One region of the Mesorhizobium sp. 8 genome, then DNA from elsewhere that is predicted to be linked to it. Evidence: riboswitches for the same ligand, from Rfam matches in the RefSeq annotation. Region 1 holds a riboswitch; each other region holds the start of a gene.
The links. Region 1 has a riboswitch for cobalamin ahead of FGU64_RS05675 (DUF1636 family protein). Riboswitches for the same ligand answer to the same signal wherever they lie in the genome.

Region 1 (11,428 bases):
CATGTAGGAACCGTAAAACAGCGGGTCGCCTTCGGAGAGCACTGCCACCGTGCGGCCGGCTTCCAGATCCGCCGCGACCTTTGCGGCCGACTCCTCGTAGAAGGCGAGGATCTGCGCCTTGTAGTCGGCGTGGTCCTTGGCGATCTCGGTGGTGACCGGATAATGCAGCGGCAGTTCCGTCACGCCGGGCTTCATGTGGGCGGCGACGATGGCGCGGGCGTTGCCGTTGGCGTTGCGCTTGGCGAAATGGGCGACGACGTCGGCGTCGCCGAGCGCGCGCACCGCCTTCAGTGTCAGCAATTCGGGATCGCCGGGGCCGGTGCCGACGCCGATCAGACGACCGGATGCAGGCAGCGCGCTCACAGCCCCGGCCTCGCCAGTGAATTGAGGGCGGCGGCAGTCATGGCCGAGCCGCCGAGGCGGCCGCGCACGATTGCCCAAGGCACGCCGTAGGAATTCTCGGCCAGCGCGTCCTTGGATTCGGCGGCGCCGACGAAGCCGACCGGCATGCCGACTATCGCCGCCGGCTTGGGGGCGCCGTCGCGCAGTTTTTCCAGGAGGTAGAACAAGGCGGTCGGCGCGTTGCCGATGGCGACGACCGCGCCCTTCATGCGCTCGCCCCACAGGTCGATCGCTGCGGCGGAGCGGGTGTTGCCGATCGCCTTGGCGATTTCGGCGGTGCGCGGGTCGCGCAGCGTGCAGATCACCTCGTTGCCGGCCGGCAGGCGCGCGCGGGTGACGCCGTGCGCCACCATCTCCGCGTCGCAGAAGATCGGCGCGCCGGCGGCCAGCGCGGTGCGCGCGGCGGCGACGAAATCGGCTGAAAAAGCAAAATTCTTCGCCGCCTCGACCTGGCCGCAGGCATGGATCATGCGGATGGCGACGTCGGCTTCGGTTTCGGAGAAGCGCGACAGGTCGGCCTCGGCGCGGATGATGGCGAAGGAGCGTTCGTAGATCGCGTTGCCGTCGCGGATATAGTCGTAGGCGGTCATGTCATCCTTCAGCGAAGGCGGTTGCGATTGCCACCGCGCCGAGACGGGCGAGGCAGGCGGCGGCGGTCTCGTCCGGGCGACGCTCGGTTTCGACCAGCGCTGCCACCCGGCCGATGCCGCGCGCGGCGTCATAGCGTGAGGCGTAGCCGGCCGGAAGGGTTTTCGCCGTTCCGTTGACGACAAGTCCGGCGCCGTTCTCGCCGCCGACGAGCGTCAGGGCCGCTGTGCCGGGATGGGCGCAGCCCTTGGCGCAGCCGGAGACATGCAGCGTGAAGGAGCCGTCGAGCAGGTCAGCGTCCTGCTGCGCGATCTGTTCGGCCAGCGGACGCGTCCCCATGTGCGCCGAAGTGCAGGCCGGAGCACCGGGACAGGCGGCGATGAAGAGGCGCGGATCGGCGGCGTCGGTGACGAAGCCGAGCGCGGCGGCCTTGGCTTGAAGGGTTGCGGCGGATTCGGCGGCGGGGCCGAGCAGGAGCAGCGTGCGGCCGGGTGCGGCGCGAATTTCGGTCGCGCCGAGATCGGCGGCGGCTCGTGCCAGTGCGGCAAGCGTTTCCGCAGGCATCGAGCCGAAGGGCAGGGCAATGCCGAGGGCGTGGGTGGCATTGGCGAGGGGGAAGGTGCCCAGGGGAGAGGCGGAGTCGAGCGGTGGCAGTCGCGCCACCCCTCCCAACAAGGAGGAGGGGGACAGGTCCGCGCCATCGTTTCGGCCATCCGGGGCAGCTTGGCTGTCGTGGGATTCTCCTCCCCCTTGCGGGGAGGGGTTAGGGGTGGGGGTATACCCGGCGACGATATTCCTTCCACGCCCCTCGCGCCCAAGGGCCGCAATGGCCTTGAGCGTTTCGAGGGTCGTTGCGACGGCATCCGCCTTGGCAAACAGGCCGACCGGCCTTGCTGTATCGGCGGTGCCGCCGACGGCCAGATGCCAATATGTTTCCTGCTCACGCCGAACGGCCGTCAGCCGCACGTCGGCCAGAAGCGCGCCCATCCCGACGCGGCCGCCGCCATCGACGACCAAGGAAACCTTGGGGCCGAGCCGGCGTGACAGGCCGGCGCTTTCCACGGCAGTACGGATCGCCTCCGCCAGTGGGCGCGGATCGGCAATTTCGTCAGGATCGATGCCGGCCAGTGGGCTGGTCTCGACCGGCACGCCGGTGCGCACGGAAATGCCCAGCGCGTTCACGTCTTCGGTAAGAAGAAGGGCGCTTTCCGGCGTCAACCCGCGAATCTGGATCGAGCCGCGCTGGGTAATTTCCATGATGCCGTTGCCGTGGCGGGCAGCGGATTCGCAAAGCCCGATCAAAGCAGCGGTGGGAAGACCAACTGCGACCGGATTGAGGCGCACCAGCAGGCCGTCGCCCGTCTGCATGGGTGCTGACAGGGCAGGGCAGGCGCCGCGCCTTTGCGCAAGGCCGGTCATTCGGCAGCCTCGGAGGAGTTGGCAGTCGAGACTGCGGAAGAAGACTCTTCTTGAGGACCCCCACCCCTAACCTTGCCGGGGCGAGCCACGGGTCTCGCCCGTCCTTCGGACCCCCGTAAGGGGGAGGGGAAGCTGCCGCCTGCCAAGTCCCCCTCCCCCTTGAGGGGAGGGGTTAGGGGTGGGGGTGATTCCGCCGACTGCGCGGTTTCAGCCTCGGCGATCAGCGTCGCAAGATCGTCGTCGATGGAATTGCGCAGCGGGTGCCACAGGCCGCGCCGGCGCGCGGAGAGAAAACGTTCGGCGATGACCTTGGCGGCCGCCGGGTTTTCCCTGAGCAGGAAATCACGGACCTGTTCGTCGCCGATATAGGCGTCGTGCACGGCCTCGATCAGAGCACCCGGAATGGCGTGGGTCGTCTCGGCAAAGCCGACCAGCCGGTCCACCGTCTCGGCGAATTCGGCGGCGCCGCGCGGGCCGTGCCGCATCTGGCCGTCGATGAAGCGCTTGTTGACGGCGCGTGCCCGCACCACCCGGCCGACCGCTTCGGCCACCGAGCGCGGCTTCGGCTTTAGCGGGTGGGTGGTGTCGAGCACGATGACATCGGCCTTGCCGCCAAGCGCGGCGACCGCAGCGGAAAAACCGCCGATGAAGGCGACGTCGGCCGAACCTTCGAGGATGTCGCGGCCGGGATCGTCGCCGCTGTGGACGAGCAGGTCCGCCTCGGCGATGCGGCCGGCGAAGGCGTCGGGCGCGGCAGTTCCATCGCCCTCGGCGCCGCCATAGGCGTGCGAGGCGGCATCGAGATAGGCGCGGCCGAGGTCCTCTCGCTGCTCCCAGGCCCCGCCTGCGAGCAGGCTTTCCAGCCCGGCGCCGTAGGTGCCGGGCGAAGAGCCGAAGATGCGCGGCTCGACCTTGCCGGTGGCGCGGCGCGCAGCGGCCAACGGGTTTTCTGAATCGTCCTCGTCGCGTTCGGCGACGGCGCGGGCGGCGGCGTCGATCAGCGCGATCTGGGTCGGGAACATGTCGCGGAACAGGCCGGAAATACGCCAGGTGACGTCGATGCGCGGGCGGCCGAGCGAAGCCGGCGGCAGCACCTCGATGCCGGTGACGCGGCCGGTGGCGGCATTCCACTGCGGCCGGCAACCCATCAGCGCCAGCCCCTGCGCGATTTCCTCGCCGCCGGTGCGCAGCGAAGCCGAACCCCACAGGTCGATGACCAGCGCGCGCGGCCAGTCGCCGTGGGATTGCAGGTACGAGGTGACGATCTCGTCGGCCGCCGCCTTGCCGAGATCGAAGGCGGTGGGCGTCGGCATGGTGCGCGGATCGGCGGTGAAGAGGTTACGACCGGTGGGCAGCACGTCGCTGCGGCCGCGCGCGGGCGCGCCGGACGGTCCAGCGGGAATGTGGCGGCCGTCGAGCGCGGCGAGCAGGTTCTGCTTTTCGGCGGCGGCGCTGGCGAGGCGCAGGGGGTCGGATTCGCCCTCGGTCGCGCGGCCGTAGACGTGCAGCCCGTCCTTGATGGCGAAATCCTTCAGGTCGCACAGCCAGGCGTCGATGCGGCGCAAGGCTTCGTCGGGCGCGTCTGTTCTCGCCACGCCGGCCTCGGCGGACAGGCCGGTGGCCTGCGCCGTCTCGACAATCAGTTTCGCCAGCCGGTCGCGGCGGCGGCGGTCGAGGCCGTCGGCCTGTGCATATTCGTCGACCAGCCGCTCCAGTTTCTGCTGGTTCTCGTCCAAGCCAGCGCTCGCCAATGGCGGCGGCAGGTGGCCGAGGGTGACGGCACTGATGCGGCGCTTGGCCTGTGCGGCCTCGCCCGGATTGGAGACGATGAAGGGATAGATGACCGGCAGGGACCCGGTGACGATTTCCGGAAAACAGCTTTGGCCGAGTGCTACGGTCTTGCCGGGCAGCCATTCCAGTGTGCCGTGGGCGCCGACATGGACGATGGCGTGAACGGCGAGCTTTTTCCGGAGCCACAGGCCGAAGGCGACCAGTTCGTGACGGGGAGGGAGCGTCGGGTCATGGTAGTCGGCACGGCGGTCCTCGGAGCGGCCACGGTCGGGGGCAAGGGCTACAGTGACATTGCCGAAGGAGAAGGCGCGGAAGGGGAAGTGCGATTGCCCCTCACCCTTACCCTCTCCCCGTAAGGACGGGGAGAGGGGGGCGCCGGCATTGGAGTTTCCTCCTTCTCCCCGTTCCCGACGGGGAGAAGGTCCGGCAGCGGATGAGGGGCCGCTCAAAGCGTCGATATTACCCCAGGCCTGCTCGACGGATTCGCGTGCGGCGGCAGGCAAATCACTGAAATGGGCGGCATAGTCGGCAATATCCATGCCCTCCTCGCCCCGCTCCAACATCTCCAGGAATGCGCGCGGCGAATTCGGAATCCCTTCAACGGCATAGCCGGCCTCCTTCAGGTCGTGCAGCATGGCGAGCACGGAAGCGGGCACGTCCAACCCGACGGCATAGCCGGTGCGGCCGGGCGCACTGGGATAGTCCGGGATCAGGACGGCGACGCGGCGATCCTCGCGCGGCGTGCGCTGCAGGCGCAGGAAGGCGGCGATGCGGCCGGCGACCTGTTCGACGCGGTCGGGTTCGGCTCGGTTGGCGACGGCGCGGAAGCCGAGTGCGGGGTCGGCCTCGCCCTCGGCCTTGAAGGAAATCGCACCGGCGAGGATGCGGCCGTCCAGTTCCGGCAGGACGACGTGCATGGCGAGGTCGGCGGGGGCGAGGCCGCGCTGGTTGGTCTGCCAAGCCTCGCGCTTGGTTGTGGCGACGATGACCTGGAAGACCGGCACGCCGGCGCGGTTGAACAGTGTTTCGGCGCCGGGTTCTGCACCGGAAGCGAAAGCCGTAGCGGTGACGATCGCCGAGGGGCAGAGTTCGGCGAGTGCGGCTTCGACAAAGGCTAGCGAGGCGGAGTCCTTGAGGCTGGATACGAAGATCGGTACCGGCGCCATGCTCTTGTCGCGGAGGGCTTGTGTCAACGCATCGATGGGGGCGGCGTCGGCGGCTAGAAGCATCGAGCGGTAAAAGAGGATGGGGACGATAAGGCTTTCCTCCCCCTTCGAGGGGGAGTTGCCTTCGAAGGCGGCGGAAGGGGGCCTATGAACTATCGAGGGGGGGACAGGCGATGGCCCTCGCTCTATGGCGGGCGACCCCTCCCGCCTCGCTTCGCTCGGCACATCCAGCCCTCGGCTATGGCCTCGGGCGTTCGAGCCCTTTGAAAGCTCCGCTGGAGCTTTCAATTCGCCTTCGGCGAACCGGGCTCTTACCCCCTCAAGGGGGAGGGGAACCACTCCCACGCCCGGCTCGTAATATCCGGCCTTTGGCACCTCCACGGGTGGACTCGTCTCGATATCCTGTCCGGCGAGCGCCGCCATGCGGCGCACCAGTGCGCGCATGTTGTCGGGGCCGCCTTGCCGGAAATAGCCGAGGAGGCCGGCGAGTTCGTCGGCCGGCAAGGTGGAAGCTTCGGCGAGGCGGGCGTCGGCGTCACGGTCCTCGCCGGGAAGCAGGGCGAGCCTGATGCCTTTCTCCCGCGCCAGTGCGGCCAGCCGGTCGCAGCCGTAGCGCCACCAGTCGTAGCCGCCGAGGATGCGCACGAGGATGATTTTCGCGTGCGCCGCCACGCTGTCCAGCCAGAGATCGACCGACATCGGATGGCGCAGGTCGCGCAATGCCGCCAGCCGCATCGAGGGCAGGGCATTGGCGTCCTGCTTCCATGCTGCCGCCAACCCCGAAAGGTCGCTGTCCGTGAAGGACAGCGCCACCATGTCGGCCGGCTGCTGGCGCAGATCGACCGGTTCGGCGATATCGTCGAGCGAGGCTGAGGTGGTGGTCAGGATGTGCATGAGCGCCTGACCATTTTGTCGGAAGGGCGTCGGCCCCTCTCCGTCTCGGCTTCGCCTCGACACCTCTCCCCCGCGCTGCGGGGGCGAGGAAAGGCGTCAAGTTCCCCGCCCCCGGAACGGGGGAGAGGTGGCTTGCGAAGCAAGACGGAGAGGGGGGCTGCCGCCATCACCCCACCAGTATCTTCTCGATGGCCGGCTGGTTCAGGCCCTTGAGGCCGATGACCACCAGCCGCGAGCGTCTGTCCTCGCTGGGCGCCCAGGCGCGGTCGTAGTAGTGGTTGACGCGCGGGCCGACGGCCTGCACCAGAAGCCGCATCGGCTTGCCGGTGACTTCGACGAAGCCCTTCAGGCGCAGCACGTTCTCGGCTTCGGCAGCCGCCGCGACACGCTTCGCCAGTTCGTCCGGGACGGTGATCGACGGGATTTCGACGACGAAGGTGTCGAAGTCGTCGTGTTCGTGGTCGCCCAGCCCGTCGTGATGGCTCTTGCGGTTCTCGATGTCGTCCTCGACCGCCAGCGCAAGGCCGAGCAACACGGACGGATCGACCTTGCCTTGCGAGGTCGGCACGATTTTCACCGCCGGCTTCACATGGTCGCCCAGGATGGCGTTGGCCTTGGCGGATGCCGTGCCGTCCATCAGGTCGCTCTTGGACAGGATGATGAGATCGGCGCAGGCGACCTGGTCCTCGAACACTTCCTCCACCGGGTCGTCGTGGTCGAGGCTGTCGTCGGCGGCGCGCTGGGCGGCCAGCGCCTCCATGTCGGAGGCCACCTGGCCGGCGGCGAGCGCCGGGCCGTCGACCACGGCGACGACGCCGTCGACGGTGACGCGGCTCTTCACGCTCGGCCACTGGAAGGCCTGCACCAGCGGCTTGGGCAGCGCCAGCCCGGAGGTTTCGATGAGGATATGGTCGACCTTCGGTGTGCGCGCGAGAATCTGGTCCAATGCCGGGACGAAGTCGTCGGCGACGGTGCAGCAGATGCAGCCGTTGGACAGTTCGACGATGTTTTCCTCCGGGCAGGTGTCGATGCCGCAGCCTTTCAGGATTTCGCCGTCGACGCCGACATCGCCGAACTCGTTGACAATTAGCGCCAGCCGCTTGCCCTTGGCCGTTTCGAGCAGGTGGCGGATCAGCGTCGTCTTGCCGGCGCCGAGGAAGCCGGTGACGACAGTGCAGGGAACGCGGGCGGCGGAAGCGGTCATGGGACGTCCTTCGTGAAAGCAAGGGGAGGGATGCGCGCGACGAGACCGCGCTTGAGCGAATCGGGGCGGCCGCGCCAGGGGATCAGACCGTCCGTGGAGGTCGAGAAAAGCCGGGCGCCGGCGACGAGATCGGCGCCGCTGTCGGGCGCGAGGTCGCCGAAGACGTAGCTCCAGCAGCCGTCGCGCAGCAGTGCGGCCGACAGCCGGCGCTTGCAGTTGCCGAGGCATTCGACGGTGCGCACGCTTATGGCGTCGTTGCTTGCGGCACGCCGTGCATCCTGCGCCAGAAGACTGCCGGCGCGCGGATGGGCGTCGGAACCGGTTTCGTCGCGGCAGGTCGCGCAGACGAGGATGGTGACTCCGCCCGCGACTGGGACGTCACGCTCGCTTTCGGACACAGGGGCCGCCGGTTCAGCCGGGAAGATGCCGTCGCGATCCAAATCGGGCTCCTTGTCCGGGACACCCGCCGGACGGTCGGATTCTGCATTCGGACGGCAGGTCTCCTGGCTTGCGGGTCGCCGCCCTTGCCGCCTTCCCGGACAATTCCAGTGGCTTTCGGCGCGGGCTCGTCGCTCACAGTTGCGGGGACAGCCGCGGCTTTGGAACCTCGCGATCCCGCACCGCATTCCCTCTTAGCTTCTTCCTGTTGGGGAAGAAGACCATCCGATGCGGATTTAGGCCGTGGGCAAGCTGACTGTCAATGTCGGCTTCATCGGCGCGGACGGCTCTCATCGCGAGGGCAGGCCGCGCCGCTGCCATTCGCCGGGCGGGATCGGTTCACCGATGCGGAAGGCGAAGGACACCACCTTCGTCGCGTCGGCGTCGACCTCGCAACGGTAGCTCAGGTCCCGCCATTGGCCGTTGGCGCGGAATGCCACGCCCGGAACGTCGATCACGTTGCCGGATTCCAGCCGGGAGGACGGCAGGAGGTCGGCAAAGTAAGGCGGGACGTTGCGCAGTAACTGCTCGCGCAGTTCCGACACGCACAGCGTGGCTCCCCGCGCGCTGCGTGGCAGACCGCCTATCGCGGTCGTCGCCAATGCATTGCCGGTCGCCGACGGCGAGAACAGTTTTTTCGCTTGCCTGAGCTTCGGGGCGCCCGGCTTTTTGGCGGTCTCTTTCGGTCGCGCCGCCTCAGCCGGCCTGGCGGTCGGGGTCACGGCCGCGTCCGGCAGTGCAAGCTCGGATTCTGAGTCGTCGGCCTCCGTGTCTTCCTTTTCGGCCTCGGTCTGCTCGTCCAGCGGTTGTTGCATATCCGAAGGCTTCGCTTCTTCCTCGGCGCTGCTTCCTTCGAGTGATTTTTTGGGACCGCTGTCCTTTTCGCCGTATTGGACGACGGGATTGAAGCTGGGGACCGGGCTTGGAGATACCGGCGTTTCCTTTGCGGGGGGAGGCGGCGGCGGCGGTTCGGCTTTCTTTTCAGGTGGCTTTTCGGCATCCGGCCTCGGTGCGGGAGGCTCCGTCTTGGGCTTGGGGGGCTGCTCGGGCGGCGGGACGAGATCGACGCTGACCGTCTGGTCTTTCTCCGGTTTGAGGAGGGAGTGCGGCAGTCCGAAAATCAGCAGTGCGAGGATGACGAGATGCAGCCCGGCCGAAACGGGCAAGGCAAATCCTGAAAGCCAGCGCTGCTCTGGTCTGTCGTCCTGCATCGCGATCTATGTGGATCGGAATGGTGGCGGCACAATGTGCCGGCGGGCAAACGCAGCGCGTACAGGTTCAGGCGCCCGATGACAACAGTCAGGCCCTTTTGGCGACGGGTTGGCCGGCCAGATCCAGCAATGCCGGGCCAAGATCGCCGGCCGGGATGATCTCCAGCTGTTCGAGGCCGAGCCAGCCTTGCATGCGCTGCAATTCCTCGAAGAGATGCGCGGCGGTGTCGGCGGGCGCGGCCTCTTCCGCATAGGCGGCGTGGACACGCAGCACGCTTGCCGGACGGTCGGCGCGCAGGTCGACACGGGCGACGATGCGGTCGCCGAGCAGGAAGGGCAGGACGTAGTAGCCGTATTGCCGCTTTTCGGCCGGCGTATAGATCTCGATGCGGTAGCGGAAGCCGAACAGCGCCTCGGCGCGGGCGCGTTCGAAGACGACCGGATCGAAGGGGGCGAGCAGCGTGCGCGCCTCGATGCGACGCGGCATCCTGGCATCCTTATGCAGGAAGGCCGGCCTGTTCCAGCCTTCGACGCGCACGGGCTTGAGTGTGCCGTCCTCGACCAGTTCGTCCAGCGCCGTCTTCGTCTCCCCGGGCGCGAGACGGAAATAGTCGCGCAGGCAGGCATAGGTGCCGACGCCGTGGGCACGGGCGGACATGGCGAGCAGTTCGCGATGGGCGTCGCGCGCCGAGGGCACCGGCAGGTCGAGGACGGATTTCGGCAGCACCCGCTCGGGCAGGTCGTAATAGCGCTCGAAGCCGCGTCGCGAATGGGTGGTGATGAGCCCTGCCCAGAACAGCCATTCGAAGGCCGCCTTGGCGTCGCTCCACCCCCACCAGCCGCCCTTGCCCTTGTGGCCCTCGATGTCGGACGCCGGGATCGGGCCGCGCGTCTTCACCTCATTGTGAATGTCCTCGATGAAGGTGCGATTGCCGTCGGCCCATTCCGCAAGCCCCTTGTAGATTTCGGCGGGATCGTTGGCACGCGCCCGTTCCATGCGCCATTGCAGCAGCGGCCAGGTTTCCACCGGCAACAGCGAAGCCTCATGCGCCCAGTATTCGAACAGCAGCCGCTTGCGGCCGACCGACGCATCGTCCAGCAGCGAAACGGGGTAGGGGCCGAGCCGCGAATAGAGCGGCATGTAATGCGCGCGCACCACGGCGGCGACGGAATCGATCTGGAACAGGCCGGTGCGCGCCAGCACGCGTTTGAGGTGCCGGCGGTCCGGTGTGATGCCCGGCCCGGCGTCGGCGAAACCCTGTGCGGCAAGCGCGATGCGGCGGGCCGCCGCGAGCGAGATTTTTTCCTTCATGCGTTCCGAATTCCGGCCTGGCTGGCAGCCTCACCGCCATTTGATTCCCGTCATCCTAACAGGCCGGCGGCAGTATTCGTGTCAGGAGAAAAAGTGGAGTAAAATACGAAGGAAATCAAACGGGAGCGGTTCGGTGCGGTTTTGCGTGATCTGCCGCGACGGCACGTAAATTTGGCCAATGTTTGACTTGCTTCGGGGGGATCGCTGCGCTAACCCTCGCCGCGTTGCAGCATGGACTTTTTAAAGCGGTTTAGCGGTGAAACGCCGCGCTTCCGGACCATCGTTTCGTGCTGTAGGTTTTTGCAGCGGGGTAACCGCGCAAGGAAAGTCGGAGCATGAACGCACTCATCGGCTCTTATCTGCCCGTCGTCATCTTCATAGCGGTGGCGATGGTCGTCGGTCTGGCACTGATCGTGGCGCCGTTCCTGATTGCCTACCGCAATCCCGACCCGGAGAAGCTGTCGGCCTACGAGTGCGGCTTCAATTCCTTCGACGACGCCCGCATGAAGTTCGACATCCGCTTCTATCTGGTGTCGATCCTGTTCATCATCTTCGACCTCGAGGTCGCTTTCCTGTTTCCGTGGGCCGTTTCCTTCGGCGAGATCGGCATGCTCGGCTTCTGGTCGATGATGGTATTTTTGGCGGTGCTGACCATCGGCTTCGTCTATGAGTGGAAGAAGGGAGCGCTGGAATGGGATTGAACCCGAACCCCGGCACGCTCGTCGCCCCGCAGCCGAAGGGCATTCTTGACCCTGCCACCGGCAAGCCGGTCGGCTCGACCGATCCGTTCTTCGTCGAGGTCAACAACGAGTTGGCCGACAAGGGCTTCCTCGTCACCTCGCTCGATGCGCTGATCACCTGGGCGCGCACCGGCTCGCTGATGTACATGACGTTCGGCCTCGCCTGCTGCGCGGTGGAGATGATCCACAAGGCGATGCCGCGTTACGATTCCGAGCGCTTCGGCATCGCGCCGCGCGCCTCACCGCGCCAGTCCGACGTGATG
Region 2 (7,940 bases), 1.2 Mb from region 1:
GTTTTCCGCAAACGCGTTTCAGATATCGCCCATCCGCCTCAAATCCCCCTGAACCCAAGCCCTAAAAACAAACCCGGACGCTCTCACGTCCGGGTTTGCAATTTTCGTGTCTAGGACACGCGCGTCTTAGAAGTTGCGCTGGAAGCGGATGACGCCGCCCCAACCGTCTTCACCGGCGAGCGCGCCGTTTGCAGCGACGTTGCCGTACTTGGTGTAGTTGACTTCCGGCTTGATGATGAAGCCGGGAACCAGGCTGTAGGCAACGCCGAGCGAAGCGGCGATGTCCTTGTTCTCGTCATACGAGGCTTCGGCGTAGATCGTGGCCTTCTCGTTGGCCTTGAACGAACCGCCGCCCCAGACGGCCCAGTTGCCGCCCCACGGCTTGTAGTCGTTGGTTGCGACATTATCGTCGGTGCCATAGCCGCCCATGACGAAGAGCGAGAACTGCTCGTTCACGTTGACGTCCAGGCGAGCCTTGGCGGCCCACTCTTCCCACACGCTGTTGTAAGCGGCGACGGCGCTGATGCCGCCCCAGCCCTGCGTGAACTTGGCGCCGCCGACGACATGCGGAACATAGCTGTCGATGATGTCGGAGTTATGCTGGCCCTGCTCGAAGCCCAGGATCGCCGAGAAGCCGTTGCCGGCGTCGAAGGTGTAGCTGATCTGGTTGGTGTTGTGGTCGTCGCCGTACTGGATGAACGAGTGTTGATCGCAGCGCCGGCATAACCGGTCCAATCGGCGAAGATCGAGTCGGCATAGCCGATCATCAGGCCGCCGAGCTTGATGTAGGCGGAGTCGAGCGCCGCACCACCATCGGTGGTCTTACCATTACCGGCCCAGGAAGCGTTGATGCCGGCGTGGGTCGACAGCGTGCCGTATTCGGTCTCCTGACCGGTGTCGACGTTCAGGACGATCTTGGTCTGCTTCGACCAGGTGCCCTGATCCTTGAGGACACCCCTCGAAGCATCAAGCTTGTCGAGGCCCCACCTGCCGTCATAGCCGCTGAACTCGGAGCCGACGCTTGCGGTGTAGCGGACGTAGCCGCTGATGCGCATGCAGGTCTCGGTGCCCGGGATGTAGAAGTAGCCGGCGCCGTACACGTCGCAGATCTTGACGTATTCAGCGGGCTCCGGCTCGGCGACGACGACTGCGTCGGCGGCGCGCGCACCGGAGACTGCGACCAGAGCCGCAGCGGAGCCGAAAAGAAGGCTCTTGATGTTCATTTTCTGACCTCCAGTCAAAAGTTTAAAAACGGGTCTGGGTATTCTTTGCTGAAGGACAGCGTTCCCTGCCCCATCCCCACTACTGAAAAAGATGCGCACCGCGCCCCTTCTTCGATCCCGACATTACCCATCGGTCGGCGTCGTTCAACAAGGATCGTGCCGGCGAAACGACAACAGGGATGCTATCCGGGGGCGATGTTGCACAAATGACACGATTTCGCCACGGCCGGAAAGGTCTCGTTAACTCTGGCCGACCGATCGAGCGCCGCAGAAGCCTTTGAACCGGGCTTTTGCCGGGAATCGCCCGACGATTCGAATCCTGGATGCGCCCGGAATTGCTCGGACGCCTCGTATCGCGCCAGGATTTTGCCGCGCTGCGGCCCGATTCCGCCCCTGTGACGGCCCGATTCGCCGCACGAACTGCCATGGCCCGATATGCCGCCGCTTATTCAATGCGCCCGGCTTGATTGTGCCGGGCCTTTTCTTTATCCAGCGCCGCTAAGGAGAGGTGGCCGAGTGGTCGAAGGCGCGCCCCTGCTAAGGGCGTAGGCCTCAAAAGGGCCTCGTGGGTTCGAATCCATCCTCTCCGCCAATTCCATATCTCACGCCAATCGCTTCGCTCACGGCTCCGATGGGGCGCGCTGGCGCGCGACGCCCGGTCGGGCTTGCGAACCCTGCGGGTTCGGACTTTGTCCCTCCTTCTCCGCCACCCTGCTTCGTGCCGTGCTCTTCGCTTTGCTCAACGTACCCGCAGGGTGGCCTGACCGACCGGCGCCCGACCGGTCTTGCCCTTCGGGTCCAAATCTTCTGCCGGCCACCAGCTCTTCTTCGTTCAGTTTTGTATCGCTTCGATTCCGTTCCGCTGGCTCGCATGCACGCAAAGCCAAGCGTAGCAAGCGTTTGCGATATGCGGGCGCACAAAACTTCCGCTGCTGATAAACGCCCACGCCGCGATTCAGACTGGAGGTCAGAAAATGAACATCAAGAGCCTTCTTTTCGGCTCCGCTGCGGCTCTGGTCGCAGTCTCCGGTGCGCGCGCCGCCGACGCAGTCGTCGTCGCCGAGCCGGAGCCCGCTGAATACGTCAAGATCTGCGACGTGTACGGCGCCGGCTACTTCTACATCCCGGGCACCGAGACCTGCATGCGCATCAGCGGCTATGTCCGCTACACCGCAAGCGTCGGTTCCGAGTTCAGCGGCTATGACGGCAAGTGGAACCTCGACAAGCTTGATGCTTCGAGGGGTGTCTTCAACGATCAGGGCACCTGGAGCAAAGAGACCAAGATCGTCCTGAACGTCGACACCGGCCAGGAGACCGAATACGGCACGCTGTCGACCCACGCCGGCATCAAGGCGAACTGGGGCACGGACGTTGATGGCGCTGGTTTCTCCGGCAATACTGGTGCGGCGGCGCTCGACTCCGCCTACATCAAGCTCGGCGGCCTGATGATCGGCTATGCCGACTCGATCTTCGCCGATTGGACCGGTTATGCCGGCGCTGCGATCAACAACTCGTTCATCCAGTACGGCGACGACCACAACACCAACCAGATCAGCTACACCTTCGACGCCGGCAACGGCTTCTCGGCGATCCTGGGCTTCGAACAGGGCCAGCATGACTCCGACGTCATCGACAGCTATGTTCCGCATGTCGTCGGCGGTGCCAAGTTCACGCAGGGCTGGGGCGGCATCAGCGCCGTCGCCGCTTACAACAGCGTGTGGGAAGAGTGGGCCGCCAAGGCTCGCCTGGACGTCAACGTGAACGAGCAGTTCTCGCTCTTCGTCATGGGCGGCTATGGCACCGACGATAATGTCTCCCGGAACGACTACAAGCCGTGGGGCGGCAACTGGGCCGTCTGGGGCGGCGGTTCGTTCAAGGCCAACGAGAAGGCCACGATCTACGCCGAAGCCTCGTATGACGAGAACAAGGACATCGCCGCTTCGCTCGGCGTTGCCTACAGCCTGGTTCCCGGCTTCATCATCAAGCCGGAAGTCAACTACACCAAGTACGGCAACGTCGCTGAAAACGGCGCGCTCGCCGGTGAAGACGGTTGGGGCGGCGTCATCCGCTTCCAGCGCAACTTCTAAGACAGGCTTACTGTCTTGAAAGAGAACCCGGCGGGCAACCGCCGGGTTTTTTCTTGCCCGGAGGAAGGCGAAGACAGCGGCCACGGCCGGCGTGGATTACCCACCCGCTTGCCTCTACGAAAAGCCCGCTGTAGCAAGGCTTTGTCCCGAGGCCCGCCGGCCTGCGAAATCGATAAAGCGACAGGTCTACCGCCATGCCCAAGCGCCCTCCCCTCACACCGGTCGTCGATGCGCTGCCGGAAACCGTCCCCTTCGTCGGGCCGGAAGCCCAGGAACGCGAACGCGGGCGCCCTTTCCGCGCCCGCATCGGCGCCAACGAGTTGAGTTTCGGCCCCTCGCCGAAGGTGATCGCGCGCATGGCCGAGGTGGCGCGCGACCAGTGGATGTATTGCGACCCCGACAATTTCGATCTCAAGGTGGCTACCGCCGCTCATCTCGGCGTCGGGGTGGAGAACATCGTCATCGGCGAAGGCATAGACGGCCTGCTAGGCCTGGTGGCGCGCATGTATGTCGGGCCAGGCGATGCGGTCGTCACCTCGCTCGGCGCGTATCCGACCTTCAATTTCCATGTCGCCAGCGTCGGCGGTCGACTGGTGACGGTCCCCTACGAACAGGATCGCGAAAGCCTCGAGGGGCTGCTCGACGCCGTGCGTCGGGAAAAGGCGCCGCTGGTCTACCTCTCCAACCCCGACAATCCGATGGGAAGCTGGTGGGAAGCAGACGAGATCGACCGCTTCATCGCCGCACTTCCCGAAACCACCATGCTGGTGCTCGACGAGGCCTATGGCGAACTCGGTCCGGCCTCGGCGCTGCCGGCCATCGACGTGTCGCGGCCGAATCTCATCCGCATGCGAACCTTCTCCAAGGCCTATGGGCTGGCGGGCATCCGCTGCGGCTATGCCTTCGGCGAGGCGCAGGTGATTCGTGACTTCGAGAAGATTCGCAACCACTACGGCGTCAGTCGCATGGCGCAGGTGGCCGGCGAAGCGGCGCTTGCCGATCAGGCATGGCTCGCCGAGGTCGTCGCGAAAGTCGCGGCCGGACGGCAGCGTATCGCTTCGATCGCCAACGAGAACGGCCTGAAGCCGCTTGCTTCCGGCACCAACTTCGTCACCATCGATTGCGGTGGCGACGGCGCCTTCGCAGCCAGGGTCATGCAAGGCATGCTGTCGCGCGACGTCTTCATTCGCAAGCCAATGGCGCCCGTGCTCGACCGGTGCATCCGCGTCAGCGTCGGCCTCGACCACGAACTGGACATCTTCGCCGAAGAGCTGCCCGGCGTGTTGGCGGCCGCACGCGGCAACTGAAGAGCTTATCGCGCCATCAAGCCTGTTGCCCTCAAGGTCCAGCGCCGGCCATCGCCGCGCAGGTCGGTCAGGCTGAGCGGCGTAACGTCGATGCGGGCAAAACAGGCAGGCGGCGCACCCATGACGGCAAGGATAGCCGCCCGAATGACCGCCGCATGCGTGACGGCGACCGTGTGGCCGGGTGCGCCACGCAGGTCGTCCAGCCAGCCCGCCACTCGACCCATCACCGCTGAAAACGATTCGCCGTCGCCCGGCACGGCATCCGGATCGCCAAGCCATGCGGCTAGCGCCTGCGGTTCGGCCTGTCCGACCTCCGCAATGTCCTTGCCGGCCCAGCGGCCGAAATCCTGATCGCGTAACGTCTCCGACGGCGCGGCGACCAACCCGAGCGCCTCCGCCGTCTGCCTCGCCCGCAGTTCCGGACCGGTCAGGATGCGATCGGCTCGCGCCAGCAACGGCTTCAACGCGACGGTCATTCCCAGCATCCTGTCATCCAGCGCTTCGTCGGCTGGAAAGGCGCCATGCCGTGCCACCGGTGTAACACCGCTGCAAATAAGGGTGAGACGCGCCTGCATTCGATTCGGCATCCTTTTCGCCCGGCATCATGGAAACGTATCGCAGCTATCCTGAACAGATTTGTCGCCATACCGGCTTTCATTGACAGGCAGCAACGCACTGGCATAATGTTCTTTGCATATACAGGTGTGGAAGCCGGTGTGAATCCGGCACGGTCGCGCCACTGTGATCGGCTGTCGCTTTTTGACCCGCCGAAAGTCAGATCTTCCCTGTATATTTTTGCAACGGGACGCTGGATCCCAGGAGAGGAAATCATGTCCAACATTGCCATCGCAACACCGGATGTCCGCCCGATACCGGTTCGGGAACTCCTGCCGTGGGCAATTTTCGGCGGCCTTCTCTTCCTGATCGCGATCTATTTCGTCGGCACCGAGGAAGGCGCCACCTCGCTGTTCTCCGGCATGTACATCCACGAATTCGTGCATGACGGCCGCCATCTTCTCGGTTTCCCCTGCCACTAAAAGGGTTGCCGACATGGTTGGGTCTCTTTTGCTCCGCGGCATGATTGTCGGGGTGATCGCGGGGCTGTTCGCTTTCGGCTTCGCCCGCGTCTTCGGCGAACCGCAGGTCGACCGCGCCATCGCGCTTGAGGAACAGGCGGCGGCAGCCGAACAGGCCACCGGCAGCCAGGCGATGGCCGAGGAACCGGAACTGGTTTCGCGCACCACGCAGGCCGGCATCGGCCTGCTCACCGGCGTCGTCGTCTACGGCGCGGCGGTCGGCGGGCTGTTCTCTCTCGCCTTCGCTTATGTCTACGGACGCATCGGCCGGCTCGGCGCCCGTGCCACGGCGGGCCTGCTGGCGCTCGGCGGCTTCATCACACTCGTTGCAGTGCCGTTCCTGAAATATCCGGCGACCCCGCCGGCAGTCGGCAACCCCGAGACGATCGGCGCCAGGACGGAATTGTTCTTCGTCATGATGCTGGTGTCGTTGCTGGCCGCGGTCGCTGCCGTCGGCCTTGCGCAACGCCTGTGGGCAAGCCGGGGCGGCTGGAACGCTTCCATCATTGCTGCCGGTGCCTTCATCATAGTGGTGGCCATTGCGCAATATGCCCTGCCGACGGTCAACGAGGTGCCGGAAGGCTTCCCCGCCGATCTGCTGTGGTATTTTCGCACGGCTTCGCTCGGCCTGCATGCGGTGCTTTGGACTGTCGTCGGTCTCGGTTTCGGGGCACTTGCCGAACGCAGCCTTGCCGGGTACCGGCCTGCAGCAGCGCGCCCGGCCAGCCGCTGACTGAAACCATGCCGCGGCGCGCCATCTTTAATGTCCGCGCCGCGGCTTTTTCATGCCTTCTGATCGTCCTTCTGCCCGTAGCAACGGCGCAAGCGCACCGCAGCGCCGCCAATTCCGACGACAGCGGCATCGCCATTCCCGCCCTCACCCACGGACAGATGGCGGTGATCGCCACATATCGCGGCGAAATCCTCGACCTTGCCGCGAGGCAAGCCCGCACCGATGAGACGTTCCGCCGGCTGCTCACCTTCGGCAACATCCAGTATACCTATTGCCTGTGGGGTGTCGTCCCGGCAGCTTGGGGGACGAAGCGAGCCCGTTCAACGAGTGCAGCCACGCTTACCTGTCGGCCACGCAGGCCCTGCTGGTCCACATGCGCGGCATAAACGATCGTAATTCGCCGCTCGAGGCCGATATCGAGGCGCTTGTTTCGCGCATCGACGCGGACATGGTGCGCAACGGCGCGTCTTTCGTGCTGTGCCAGTTCAGCAGCGAGGATTTTAACACCGCGACCCTGATCCGGCCGGACTGGACCGCGGTGCCTTATCATGCGCCGAGCGTGCTCTCCTTCGCCATGCTGGCGGTCGCGATGGGCGGTGCCGGCTTTGCCGGTCTGCGCCGGAAGGGCACGGTGCCCCGGCATCCGGCAGCATAACTCCCTTCTCCTCCGTTTTTCGACGAACTCCGCCACGCCTCAGCCATCGACGCCGACTGCATGTGCCGGCGCCGACCAAGGGCAGCCACCATCCATCAAGGAAGCGCTTCACCCCCTTGAAAGAATTGAACGTTCGTTTTATTAATGACACTGGAGGATAGATATGGCGCGCACGACAGGGTCCGACGGCGAAAGAACCGAGGCGGCCATCCGCGACGCCGCGACGGCGCTGATCGCACGTCACGGCTACGAGGCGATGTCGATGCGCCAGCTGGCCGGCGAGGTCGGCGTGCAGGCGGCCGCGCTCTACCGCTATTTCCCGACCAAGGAAGACCTGCTGTTTTCGCTGATGCTGGAACACATGCAGGCATTGCTCGCTGCCTGGCAGGAGGCGCGGCCAGCGAGCACCCTGCCCCGGGTGCGGCTTTCGGCCTTCGTGGAAAACCACATCGCCTTCCACATCGAACGGCGGCACTCCACGCATGTCTCCAACATGGAGTTGCGCAGCCTGTCGCCGGAGCGGCTGACGCGTATCCTCAAGCTGCGCACGACCTATGAAAAGGAACTGCGCACCATCTTGCGCGACGGCGCGGCGACAGACGCCTTCGCAGCCGACGATATCGAATTGACCGCCATGGCTTTGATCCAGATGATGACAGGCGTCATCGTCTGGTTCCGGCCGGATGAACGGCTTTCCGTCGCGGGCGTGACCGAAACCTATCTCAGGATGACCATGCGCCTCGTCGGCGCAAACGAGGCGCGGGAGGATCCCCATGTATACTAACACGCTGAATTTCGGGCTTGATGCCGACATCGAGGCGTTGCGCGACACGGTGCGCCGCTTCGCGCAGGACCGCAT
Region 3 (11,428 bases), 910 kb from region 1:
CCGCTCAGCGCCGCCTGCGCCCGGAAAGCCGGATGCTCGAACCCCTGTTGCGCCAGCGCCGGCGCCGAATAATTCCGGTCGGCGGTGACAAGAAGATCCGGATCGGACAGCACCAGCAGTTCCAGCGGCAGGCGTTCCATGCCGGCAAAACCGAACTTCGTCGCGATGTTGACCAACCCCGCCTTCGTCATCACGTCGTCGATCAGCGTGCCGCTACCGGACGTATAATTGTTGGCGTAGTAGATCGCGGCGGTCATGCCGGCGTGGTCGCCGACCTTCACCGCCGCCAGCCGCCCATCGAGGTCGGCGATCAATTGCTCGGCGCGCTGCGGCTGGCCGAGCACGTCGCCCATGCGCCTGAGGCTGGCGCGGATATCGTCGAAGGAATTTTCGGGGGCGAACTGCTCGACCCGGATTCCCAGCCGGCGCAGCAAGTCGACGGTCGCGCCGGCCGTATAGGTCCCCGCCAGCACCAGATCGGGTTGCATGAGGAAGATCTCCTCTGCCTGTCCGTGATTGACCGCATAGCGGCCGGCCTGCGGCGCCATCACCGAGGAGACGGGATCAGCGGCCAGGAAGGACACGGAATGCAACTGGCCGGGCTCCGCGACCAGCATCGCCATCTGGTCGGTGCACAGGTTCATCGAAACGACACGCCGCGGCATGGACGCCGCAGCCGCAGGAAACGCAGGGTGGGCGATTGCCAGCATCGCCGCCAGCGGGGCGAACAGCGCTCGACCTTTCCTTGTTTCCGGCATCATCATCCTTTCAAGGCCGCGCCCAACAGCGCGGCCCCGTTCATGGAGCGTCAGAACGTCCTCGTAAAGCTCAAGTCGAAAGTCCGTCCCGGCGCGCGATAGCCGAGATTGGTCTGGTATTGCTCGTCGAAGATGTTCTCGACGGCGAATTTCAGCCTCGAACTGGCATCGATGGTGTAGAGCGCGGTGAAGTCGGCGGTGACGTAGTCCGGCAGCCTTTCATGCGTGAAATCGTAGATGTAGCGGCTGGCGCCATAGAGCACCTTGGCCGTCAGGTCCAACCGCTCGGCCGGACTGTAGGTGACTTCCGCCGTCGCCTTGAAGCGGTCGCTGTTGACCAGATATTTGCCCGTGTCGCGGTCGATCGGCCGGCGCAAATCGAGCGATACCCTGCCGCTCCATTCGTCGGAGAAACGGTGCGAAAGCTCGGTCTCAAAGCCGGTGATCCGGGCACGGCCCACATTGACGGGCGTGAAGTTCTGGTCGAGCGTGATCGCGTCGGTCAGCATCGTCTGGTAGAAGGCGACGTCCACCGTCGTGTCGGCTCCCATCCGCCAGTTGAGGCCGGCTTCCCAGGAGCGCGACTTCTCCGGCTTCAGGTTCGGGTTCGACGCCGGCGGAAAGCCTGGGAACGACGGATAATAGAGGTCGTTGAAGGTCGGCGCCCTGTAGCCCGTCGCATAGGAGGATCGCAGGGTCAGGTCGGGCGTGATTTCATAGCTGGCGCCGATATTGTAGGTGGTCACGCCGCCGAACTGGCTGTTGTCGTCGTAGCGGATGCCGCTGTCGATGCGCAGCGCCTCGTATTCAGCTGAATACTGGCCGAACACCGACGAGACGGTGCGAGCGTTGACGTCGTAGTCGACGGTGGAATCCACCTTTTCTCGATAGGATTCGACGCCGCCGGTGACGACGTTCTTCACGCCGCCGGTGTCGAAACTCTTTTCGGTCGAGGCGAAGACGCCGTAGCGGCTCGTATCGAAGCGGCTGTCGCCCGGCTGATCCTTGCGGAAGTTCCTCTGATTGTCGATGCCGGAATAGAGCTCGACCGTCGAGGACCAGTCCTCGGAATGGTCGATGCGGGTGCCGATCTTGCCGGTGAAGGTGGTGGTATACTGCTGGTTGTCGAGGGGAAAGGCGTTGTCGTAGCGGGTTCTGCCGCGCGCCACCAGGGCATCGCCATAGATGCGGCCCCAGTCGAAATCCCTGGCGATCGACATGTTCGCCGAACCTTGCAGAAAGCCGTTGTCGCCGGATTCGTGGATACCCCATGGCGCGTCCGGCGTGGTGAAATCGTAGCCTTGCGTGCCGATGATGCTGGCGCCGGCCGAATAGGTCAGGCCGTCAGCCTCGCCCCGCACGTTGCCGGACGTGTAGCCACCCCACGGGTTCATGACACCAACCGTCGCGCTGCCGCAGACTTTGCGGTCGTCCCCACAGGAGCCGCCCTGTCTGGTGATGATGTTGACGACGCCGCCGATGGCGTCGGAGCCGTATTGCGCCGAGTGTGCGCCCTTGGCGATCTCGATGCGCTCCACCGAATCCAGCGGGATGTTGAAGATGGATGCGCCACCCGACGTAGCGGACGCAATGCGCACGCCGTTGACCAGGATCAGCGTCTGGCTCGTCTTGGTTCCCCGCACCGAAACGCTGGCAATCGAACCCATGCCGCCATTGGTGCTCACCGAAACGCCCGGATATGACCGGAGCAGGCTCGGCAAGTCCGGTGCGGCCGACTTCTTGATCTCGGCTTCATCGATGACCGTCACCGACGAAGTCGAACGCACCAGCGGACTCTCGCGCCGGAGCGGCGTGCTGATGTAGATGGGCTCGAGCAGTGTCGGCCCGGAGGTCGGGGCGTCCTGCGCCAGCGATTGCGTGGAAATGGCCGAAGACAGCGCCCCAGCCGCAATAAGAAATCTTCTCAAATCTGCCCCCCAAACGGCTCAAAGGCACGACGGCATCATGCCGGTTTCAAAAACCGCAAGTGGACCGGGATCAGGGACGTTACAGGACAACGCTCCGCCCGCCCGCATGCGGCAACACCAGACTGTGTCACCGCAACGGACGGCCGCGCCTGCCCACCCCTCGTGGTCAAGCATGGGTGACTGGAACAGGCAGGTCTCCTGACTTCCGTGTCGTCGCCCCCGTCCGCCTTCCCGGTCAGCGAGGCTGACCAGTGGCATGTGGGTTGGAGGCTCTACGGTTACAGTTGCGGGGGCAGTCGCGGATTTGGCTGTCGCCAGCCTCACCGTGTTCCCTTTTCATCCGTCTCGCGACGGAACCGGCTCCAGGGGAACCCTTACCGATCGATGGAAGGCGCTGTCAACGGCGAACTCCCGCCATGTCACGAACGCCCCTTTCCCGTCCGCTTCTGTTCCGGCGGCAAAGGACAGACGTAGTCGGTCCCGAGTCTTGTCCGCGGAATCTCAACATGTGAGAGATGCCCGATGAAAGCCTTCTCGATCCGGTGCGACAGCCCAATCCTTGTAGCCGAGTTCACGCGGCCTCACGCAATGCTGAGCTGGTCGCTCACCCGGCCGGGCTTCACCTCAGCCAACAGCGTCGCGTGGCTGCACGTCAGAGACGACGACCTGCCGCTCGGCCTCGACCCGGTCCAGTTCCTGAGGGACCGGATGTCGGCTGCGGGATTGGATGACGCGGTGCATCTCATGACCTCGCGCGATATCCGCAAACATCATGTCGCGGAAGCATCGGTCGGGCTCGCCGCCGCCACCTGCCTTGCCACGGTGGGGCTTGGCAATGCGGCGCGCGTCGGCTCGGCACCGGCGCTCCACGATCGCGCGGGAACGATCAACCTGCTCGTCCATGTCGACCGGCCGTTGTCGCAGGCGGCGTTCGTGGAAACGGTTTCGATCGCGGCGCAGGCTCGCACAGTCGCGCTCGTTGAGCTGGAATGGAAACCACATGGCGAAGTCGTGACCGGCACCGGCACCGACTGCATCGTTGTCGCCGCACCTGCCGGGAATCCGGAAGAACAATTCGCAGGTTTGCACACCGACATTGGATCTGCTGTCGGGCGCGCCACTTACGATGCTATCACGTTCGGCGCAAAGGCGTGGATTGCCGAGCAGCCTCCTCTTGGTCTTGCCGAGAGATAAATCGTTGCATCCCTGACACCGGATCACCAGACGAACGGGATCAGCATTTTGGTGCGTGCCGCATAAACCGTGTATTGCTTGCCGTAGTGGTCAGCGAGGTGTCGATCGAGCGCCGGCGCATTGAAAAAGCCAAAGAAACAAAGCGTGTAGATCGGAATGAGGGCGGCCCAGACGGTGTGAGCGACAATTGCGTAAGCGCTGACCCAAAGGATATCGCCGAAAAAGTTGACGTGGCGCGACAGCGAGAAGAGCCCATTCACGTAGAGTTTTCCCTTGTTTTCGGGGTCCTTCTCGAATCTGTCGCGTGCGAATCCCGATCCGGTGTTGAGATAGCAGCCCGCGGCAGGCGACGAATGGCGTCCTCAGATGATCGACGATGGCGTCGCCATCGCGATTGCCATCGGGTCGAGAACTAGGCCACAGAGCCAAAAGCGCATTCACGACAGCGATAGCTCCCCGACAGGATCGACACGAGGCCAGCACCCCGACGACGGTCACGCAACCCGCCGGTGAACCATGCGCCGAAACTATAGCCGGTTATGACGGGACCGTATTGGCCAGTACCGTCGATGCGGCGTCCAGGCCGCCCTTGCGATACGGAACCTGGCAAAGCGAAAGCCCCATCTCGACACCGGCCAGCGCGGCCATCAACGTCAGGTCGTTGGCCTCTCCGAGATGCCCGATGCGGAAAACCCGGCCCGCGACCTTCCCCAGGCCTGCTCCCAGAGACATATTGCAACTGTCGAGAACCGCCTTCCGGAACCGGTCCGCATCGTGCCCCTCGGGCATGACGACGGCGGTTAGGACAGGCGAATGCTCCCGCTCGTCCTGGCATTGTATGTCGAACCCCCAGTTGTGCACGGCCGCGCGGGCGGCCGCCGCCAGGCGCTTGTGGCGGGCGAAGACGGCTTGCAGTCCCTCTTCCTGCAGCATGGCCAAGGCTTCGCGCAAGCCGCATGTTGGTGGCGGGCGTATAGGGAAAGAAGCCGGTGTTGTTGGGCCCGAGCATATCGTTCCAATCCCAGTAGGAACGAGGCAAGCGGCTTTCCCGCGATGCGGCGATCGCTTTCTGTGACACTGCGTTGAAGCCGAGCCCCGGCGGCAGCATGAGCCCCTTCTGCGAACAGCTCACGGTGACGTCGATCCCCCATTCATCATGGCGCAGGTCCGCCGATCCGAGACCGGATATGGAATCGACCAGGAAGAGAGCCGGATGGCTGGCCGCATCCATGGCCTTGCGAATATCCGCTATCCGGCTGGTGGCGCCCGTCGAGGTCTCGTTGTGCACGACCATGACGGCCTTGATCGCGTGCACCCGGTCCTCCGCCAGCACGGCCTCGATGCGTTCCGGCTCCGCGCCGCGGCGCCAGTCCCCGGGCAGGAATTCGACCTCTATTCCCCAGCGGCGCGCCATTTTGCACCATAGCGATGCGAAATGCCCCGTCTCGGCCATCAGCACCCGGTCGCCGGGCGAAAGCGTGTTGACGATCGCGGCTTCCCAGGCTCCGGTTCCGGAGCCTGGATAGGTGATGACAGGCCCGGATGTCTGGAACACGGCTTTGCATCCCTCCAGAACCTCGTGGCCCAGTTTGCCGAAGTCCGGCCCGCGATGGTCCAGAACGGGCATGCCGATAGCCCGCAAGATGCGATCCGGAACCGGACTGGGTCCTGGAATCTGGAGGAAATGCCGTCCCTGGGCCATACGCTGACCTCCTGTCATCGATTGTGAGAAATACGTTCGAAGCCGTGCCGGCAAAGATCATGGAAGTGCTCCGGAGAGCCTGACACGATGTCGTCCAGCAAATCGTTGGCAGATGCCATGTCCTCGCCGTACAGGGCCGAGAATACGGCAACGCCGGCCTCGTGGAGCGGCAGCCGAACGCCGGCGAGACGCCCGAGGTGGCGTAGCACCAGCCGTCGTTGGGGTAGAGGATGACTGGACGCTCGCCATAAGCTTCGGGATCGATATCCGGCTCAAGCCGCCGCAACTCCTGCGCCGGCAGCATCTCGGCCGGATAGCCCCAGGCCTGGAGTTGCCGGAACTTCTTCTCGGAACTGGTGCGGTCGGTTCCGCCGGCCTCAGCTTCCGCATCCTGCCACTGGACGATGCCAGGCCGCGGATAACCGCGCCTTCAATTCTCTCTGCAAGCAGCGTCTTCAAATCGGCGAACGCGGCTCTCAGATCCAGGCCGTCGACGGTTGTCCTAAAGCATGATGCCGAAAAGTTGCAGACTTTTCGGAAAACATCATGCTTCAAAAACAAATGGTTAGAGCGAAATACCGATACAGGGAAACGGCATTTCGCTCTAACCGTTCAATTGCTCCCAGACCCGAAGGTCGCGCTCGGCGGTCCAGATGCGCGGCGTGTCGATCCCTAGGGCTTCGTCGTAAGCCCGAGCGACGTTGAAGGGTAGGCAGTGCTCGTAGATCGCATAGGTCGAGAATTTGGGATCGCACTCGGCCCGGCAGGCGTCCCAGGCCTCCTTCAGCGAGCCGCCGCCGCGCGCAACCCGCGCGATCGGCTCGAAAGTCGAGCGAATGAAATCCTTGGTGTTATCGAGCGCCTCGCCGACCATGCGCGAACCTACCAGCGCATCGCCGCGACCGGGTACGATTGCATCCGGGTCGAAGGCTCCGATGGCATCGATGGTCCCGGCCCAGTCGGAGAAATGGCCGTCGCCGCAATAGCAGGCGGAATGGTATTCGACGATGTCTCCGGTGAACATGACGTTCTGGTCGGGCACATGGGCGACGATATCGCCCGCCGTATGGGCGCGACCGAGGTGCATCAGGTCGACGCGCCTCTTGCCGAGATAGATGCTCATCCGGCCCCCGAACGTCATCGTCGGCCATGTCAGGCCGGGAATGCTCTCATGGCCGCGGAAAAGGCGGGGGAAGCGCTGGAATTCCGAATCCCAGTCCTCCTGGCCACGTTCCACGACCATCGACCGCGCGGTATCGGACATCACCACATGATCGGCCCGGTAAGCGGAAGCGCCCAAAACGCGCACGGCATGATAATGCGACAGCACCACGTAGCGGATGGGCTTGTCGGTAACGCCGCGGATCTTCTCGATAACCTTGCCGGCCAGCTGCGGCGTCGCCTGCGCATCGACGATCATCACCGCGTCGTCGCCGATGATGACGCCGGTATTGGGATCGCCCTCGGCGGTGAAAGCCCAAAGGCCCTTCCCGACCTCGCTGAAGGAAATCGCCTTGTCCGTGGAATCGTTTTGCGAGGCAAATGCCTTTGACATTTCGTCCTGTTCTCCGTTCAACGCGTCTGGTGCCGCTTCGGTTGCGACTGCATCGCTTCTGCGAGTGGGGATGCAGTCAGAAGTGTTCACCAATCGGCGACTATTGCAAAATAGCAAAAACATCTGTTATTAACGAATCCTGTACCGATCGACAAGAGTGCATTCGCTTGTGGTTCCGGTCGCTTGTGGTCCTGGGGAGGAGAACCATGTCAACGCTAATGGCGCTCAGCCGTGCCATCGACACTTTGCTCGAGCGGCTTGGCCGCATCGGATCGCTCGCGCTTCTCGGGCTGATTGGCGTGGTCATCTTCGACGTGGTGACGCGGCGCTTCATGAACATCGGGTCGACCCAGTTGCAGGAGGGCGAGTGGCACCTGCACACCGTCCTCATCATGCTCTATCTCGGCCTCGCCTACGTGAAGAACGTCCACGTCCGCATCGACCTGGTGCGCGAGCGGCTGTCCGAACGCAAGCAGGCCTGGATCGAGCTTCTCGGCTGCCTGTTGCTCTTGATGCCGTTCTGCATCGTAGTCGGCTATCACGCCACCCACTTCGCCTGGACGTCCTATATCCGCCACGAAGTCTCGCAGTCCGTCGACGGCCTGCCCTACCGCTTCGCCATCAAGGCGATGCTGCCTCTCGGCATCTACCTGCTCGCCCTCGCAGGCATCAGCAGGATCATCGTGAGCTTGAACACCATCCTGTCTTCTGCCGGCAGCGATACCACCGCGAACGCAGGAGCGCGCTGATGGCCTTGTCCCTGGAATACCTGCCGCTGTTCATGTTTCTGGCGATGGCGATCCTGCTGTTTTCTGGCTTCCCGGTCGCCTTCGTTCTTGGCGGCGTCGGCATCGCCTTCGCCTTCACCGGTATCCTGACCGGAGTGCTGATCCCCATCCAGCTCTACACAATCACCACGCGCATGTGGGCGGGTGCTGCGGAAAACCTCGTCCTGACGACGATACCGCTGTTCGTTTTCATGGGCATCATGCTGGAGCGTAGCGGCGTCGCCAAAGACATGCTGAACAGCCTGCAACTGGTGCTGGGTCGCGTGCCCGGCGGCCTGGCGCTGGCGGTGACGCTGCTCGGCATCATCCTCGCGGCGGCCACCGGCATCGTTGGCGCCTCGGTCGTCATGATGAGTATGCTGGCATTGCCCGTCATGCTCGACCAACGCTATTCGGTCCGCCTGGCGACAGGCACCATCGCCTCGTCGGGAACGCTCGGCATCCTCATCCCGCCCTCCATCATGCTCATTGTCATTGCCGACCTCTTGTCGCGGTCGGTCGGGGTCATGTTCATGACCGCCTTCGTGCCCGGCCTGCTGCTCGGCGGCCTCTATCTCGCCTATATCCTGCTCATCTGCTTGTTCCGGCCGGACATGGCGCCACCTCCCAAACGTCTGCCGGGCACGGTCTCATGGAGCGGGCTTGCCGTCACGCTCGCGGTCGGGCTCGTTCCCGCCTTCGTGCTCATCTTCCTGGTGCTCGGCTCGATCATCTTCGGCTGGGCCACGCCCACCGAATCCGCCGGCGTCGGCGCCGCCGGCGCGATGTTACTGGCCTTCGTCATCAGGCCGCTGATCTACGCCGGCCTGAGCTTCACCCGCTTTGCCATTCCGAACTCCGCCGCGACAGAGACACGGGGCGGCTTGATGGCGCGGCTGGTAGCTGAAACGCGCGGCTGGTGGCCGACGCTGAAGGACGTGCTGCACCAGTCGGCGCTGACCACCGGCATGATCTTCATGATCATCCTGTGCGCCACCGTCTTCGCGCTGACATTCCGTCTGCTCGGCGGCGAGCACCTGGTCACCGACTACATCAAGCATCTCGGCCTTTCGCCCTGGCACCTTCTGATCATCGTCATGGGGCTGGTTTTCTTCCTCGGCTTCTTCTTCGAGTGGATCGAGATCACCCTGATCGTGCTGCCTGTCTTTGCACCGATCCTGCTTTCGCTCGATTTCGGCGATCACGTCGCCAAGGCAGATGTCGCCTACTGGTTCGCCATCCTGCTGGCGGTCAACCTGCAAACGTCGTTCCTGACGCCGCCCATGGGACCGTCCCTCTTTTACATGAAGGCGGTTTCCCCGCCGGGCGTGCGCATGCAGGACATCTACTGGGGCATCATTCCCTTCGTCCTGCTGCAGATCATCGGCCTCGGCCTGGTCATGGCCTTCCCGCAGATCGCGCTGTGGATGCCGCACATGCTTCTCGACAAGTAAGCGCAAGACGCAGGGAGGATCGACAATGCTGGCCGACAGAATAGCCGTCGTAACGGGCGCCGGACAGGGAAACGGCGCCGCCATCGCCAAGGGGCTGGCCGCGGCAGGCGCCGGCGTGGTGGCGGTGGACGTCAACGCCGAGCCGGCATCGGCGACGGCCGAAGCGATCAGGCAGGCCGGGGGTCAGGCGTGGTGGTTCCAGCTCGACGTCACCGACGAGGCCGGCTGCCATGCCGTCGCCGGCGAAGTGGCGCGCGAGATCGGCGACGTGTCGATCGTCGTCAACAATGCCGGGATATGTCCCCGTCACTCGATCGACGACCCCGGGTTGCGGGCGATGTGGAACGCGGCCCTCGACGTGAACCTGACCGGCACGCTCAACGTCTCGCTGGCTTTCCTGCCCCAGTTGCGCAAGACGCGTGGCACGATCGTCAACATCGCCTCGATAGCCTCCTTCCTGTCCACCTCGACCTCGGTCGGCTACACGGCGTCGAAGGCGGGCGTGCGGATGCTTACCCTCAACCTGGCGCAGGAACTCGCCAAGGATGGCATCCGCGTCAACGCCATCGCTCCGGGGGCCATGGCGACACCGATGACGGAAGCGACCCGCAACGATCCGGCGCGCTTGAAATCGTTTCTCGGACGCATCCCGCTCGGCCGCATGGGCGAGCCGGAGGAACTCGTAGGGCCGGCGGTCTTCCTCGCTTCGCCGATGTCGAGCTACGTGACCGGCACCGTATTGGTGGTCGACGGCGGCTACATGGCGCTGTGAGGCCCTGACGCCAAGCTTGAGGCAGGACGCCGCGTCGTCTATAGCGGGGCGGGAAAGTGGGCGGTGCGGCCGTATACGGCGCGTGCTCTATCAGCGGGTGCGGCACGCAATGACAATCAAGGGACGTGGCGTTCAATCAATCGAGGTCGGCGGCCGCATCCTGACCGCGCTGGCCGCCGAAGGCCACCCCATGATGCTGCGCGACCTCGCCCAGAAATCGGACCTGACGCCGGCCCAGGCGCACGCCTACCTGCTGTCGTTCCGCCGCCTCGGCCTGGTGGAACAGGACGATGCCGGCCGCTATCGGATCGGCCCCTTCGCGCTCAACCTCGGCATCGTGCGCATGTACAGTTTCGATCCGCTGAAGATCGCCACGCAGCACCTGTCGCAGCTCTCCGAAGAAACCGGCATGATGGCGATGATCGTCGTTCTTGGCACGCGCGGCCCGACGGTGATCTATGTGGAGGAAGGTGCGAGCCAGTTGCATGTCAACGTCCGCGCCGGCACGCATTATTCGATGATGGGAACGGCAAGCGGTCGAGTCTTCGCTGCCTATCTGCCGCAGAAGATGGTGCGCGACTATGTCGATTCCGAACTGAAGGAAGGCCCGTCCCAGTTCATGGTGGGAGCGCCGACGTCGATCCGACAGATCGAGGCGTCGAACGAAAATGTACGGGCAACGGGCTTCGCGACGACTGAAGGCGTTCCGGTTCCCGGCATTCACGCGGTATCGGCGCCGGTGTTCGACCACACCGGCCAGATCCAGCTCGTCATCACCCTTATCGGCCCGGCCGGCCGGCTTACCACGGCGACCGACGGCCCGTATGTCACCGCCACCCTCGCCTTCTGCGCCCGGATTTCGAGCAGCCTCGGCTACGACCCGAATGCCGAACGGCCCGGCACGCCGGGCGCCTCGACCGGTCCCGGCCGGCAGCGCAGGCAAGCCAGAACCGCGCAGCGTCCGACGACAGCCTAGAGCATTTTGCAACCAGACGGAATCGCTGGCGTCGCACAAATGCGGCTAAACAAAGAGACAGATCGTTTCACCGTTTCTGGGAAACCGTGAAACGATCTAGAACCGGTCTGCCGCCCGTGACGGCAGGAACCAGACCTGAAGGTCCGGCCCCTGCCGACAGGCCTGGGAGGATTCTGGCGGCCGTTTTGGCCGGACGTTTCAGGACGCCGCGCGGGCAGCCTTTTCAATGCCGTTGCGGATCCAGTTGGTATACATGGTCTTCAGTTCCGGGGTGGCTGGCTCCAGCTTCATCACCGCGCCGATCATTTCGCTGGCAAACATG

Region 2: it holds a riboswitch for cobalamin, as region 1 does, so the genes downstream of both, FGU64_RS00045 (CbtB-domain containing protein) here and FGU64_RS05675 (DUF1636 family protein) in region 1, are expected to answer to the same signal.
Region 3: it holds a riboswitch for cobalamin, as region 1 does, so the genes downstream of both, FGU64_RS10240 (TonB-dependent receptor) here and FGU64_RS05675 (DUF1636 family protein) in region 1, are expected to answer to the same signal.

The regions. Positions count from the first base shown of each region.
Region 1 covers NZ_CP040914.1:1,202,889-1,214,316, reverse strand. Annotated here, with positions in the region: gene FGU64_RS05700 (precorrin-2 C(20)-methyltransferase) at 1-363, opposite strand, end outside; gene FGU64_RS05695 (precorrin-8X methylmutase) at 360-992, opposite strand; gene cobG (precorrin-3B synthase) at 994-2,409, opposite strand; gene cobN (cobaltochelatase subunit CobN) at 2,406-6,260, opposite strand; gene cobW (cobalamin biosynthesis protein CobW) at 6,427-7,464, opposite strand; gene FGU64_RS05675 (DUF1636 family protein) at 7,461-7,862, opposite strand; cobalamin riboswitch at 7,940-8,143, opposite strand; gene FGU64_RS05670 (DUF930 domain-containing protein) at 8,193-9,113, opposite strand; gene FGU64_RS05665 (crosslink repair DNA glycosylase YcaQ family protein) at 9,202-10,425, opposite strand; gene FGU64_RS05660 (NADH-quinone oxidoreductase subunit A) at 10,761-11,126, shown strand; gene FGU64_RS05655 (NADH-quinone oxidoreductase subunit B) at 11,117-11,428, shown strand, end outside.
Region 2 covers NZ_CP040914.1:3,896-11,835, reverse strand. Annotated here, with positions in the region: gene FGU64_RS23800 (porin) at 127-735, opposite strand; partial or broken gene FGU64_RS23795 (porin) at 762-1,223, opposite strand; tRNA gene FGU64_RS00065 (tRNA-Ser) at 1,726-1,815, shown strand; gene FGU64_RS00060 (porin) at 2,198-3,310, shown strand; gene FGU64_RS00055 (pyridoxal phosphate-dependent aminotransferase) at 3,505-4,617, shown strand; gene FGU64_RS00050 (histidine phosphatase family protein) at 4,623-5,093, opposite strand; adenosylcobalamin (AdoCbl) riboswitch at 5,297-5,428, shown strand; gene FGU64_RS00045 (CbtB-domain containing protein) at 5,448-5,654, shown strand; gene FGU64_RS00040 (CbtA family protein) at 5,668-6,426, shown strand; gene FGU64_RS23455 (hypothetical protein) at 6,725-7,081, shown strand; gene FGU64_RS00030 (TetR/AcrR family transcriptional regulator) at 7,245-7,865, shown strand; partial or broken gene FGU64_RS00025 (isovaleryl-CoA dehydrogenase) at 7,855-7,940, shown strand, end outside.
Region 3 covers NZ_CP040914.1:2,112,096-2,123,523, forward strand. Annotated here, with positions in the region: gene FGU64_RS10235 (ABC transporter substrate-binding protein) at 1-761, opposite strand, end outside; gene FGU64_RS10240 (TonB-dependent receptor) at 809-2,686, opposite strand; cobalamin riboswitch at 2,857-3,062, opposite strand; gene FGU64_RS10245 (adenosylcobinamide amidohydrolase) at 3,209-3,880, shown strand; gene FGU64_RS10250 (DUF1295 domain-containing protein) at 3,904-4,140, opposite strand; partial or broken gene FGU64_RS10255 (aminotransferase class V-fold PLP-dependent enzyme) at 4,418-5,582, opposite strand; gene FGU64_RS10260 (MBL fold metallo-hydrolase) at 6,187-7,137, opposite strand; gene FGU64_RS10265 (TRAP transporter small permease subunit) at 7,344-7,886, shown strand; gene FGU64_RS10270 (TRAP transporter large permease subunit) at 7,886-9,358, shown strand; gene FGU64_RS10275 (SDR family oxidoreductase) at 9,384-10,130, shown strand; gene FGU64_RS10280 (IclR family transcriptional regulator) at 10,240-11,106, shown strand; gene FGU64_RS10285 (hypothetical protein) at 11,305-11,428, opposite strand, start outside.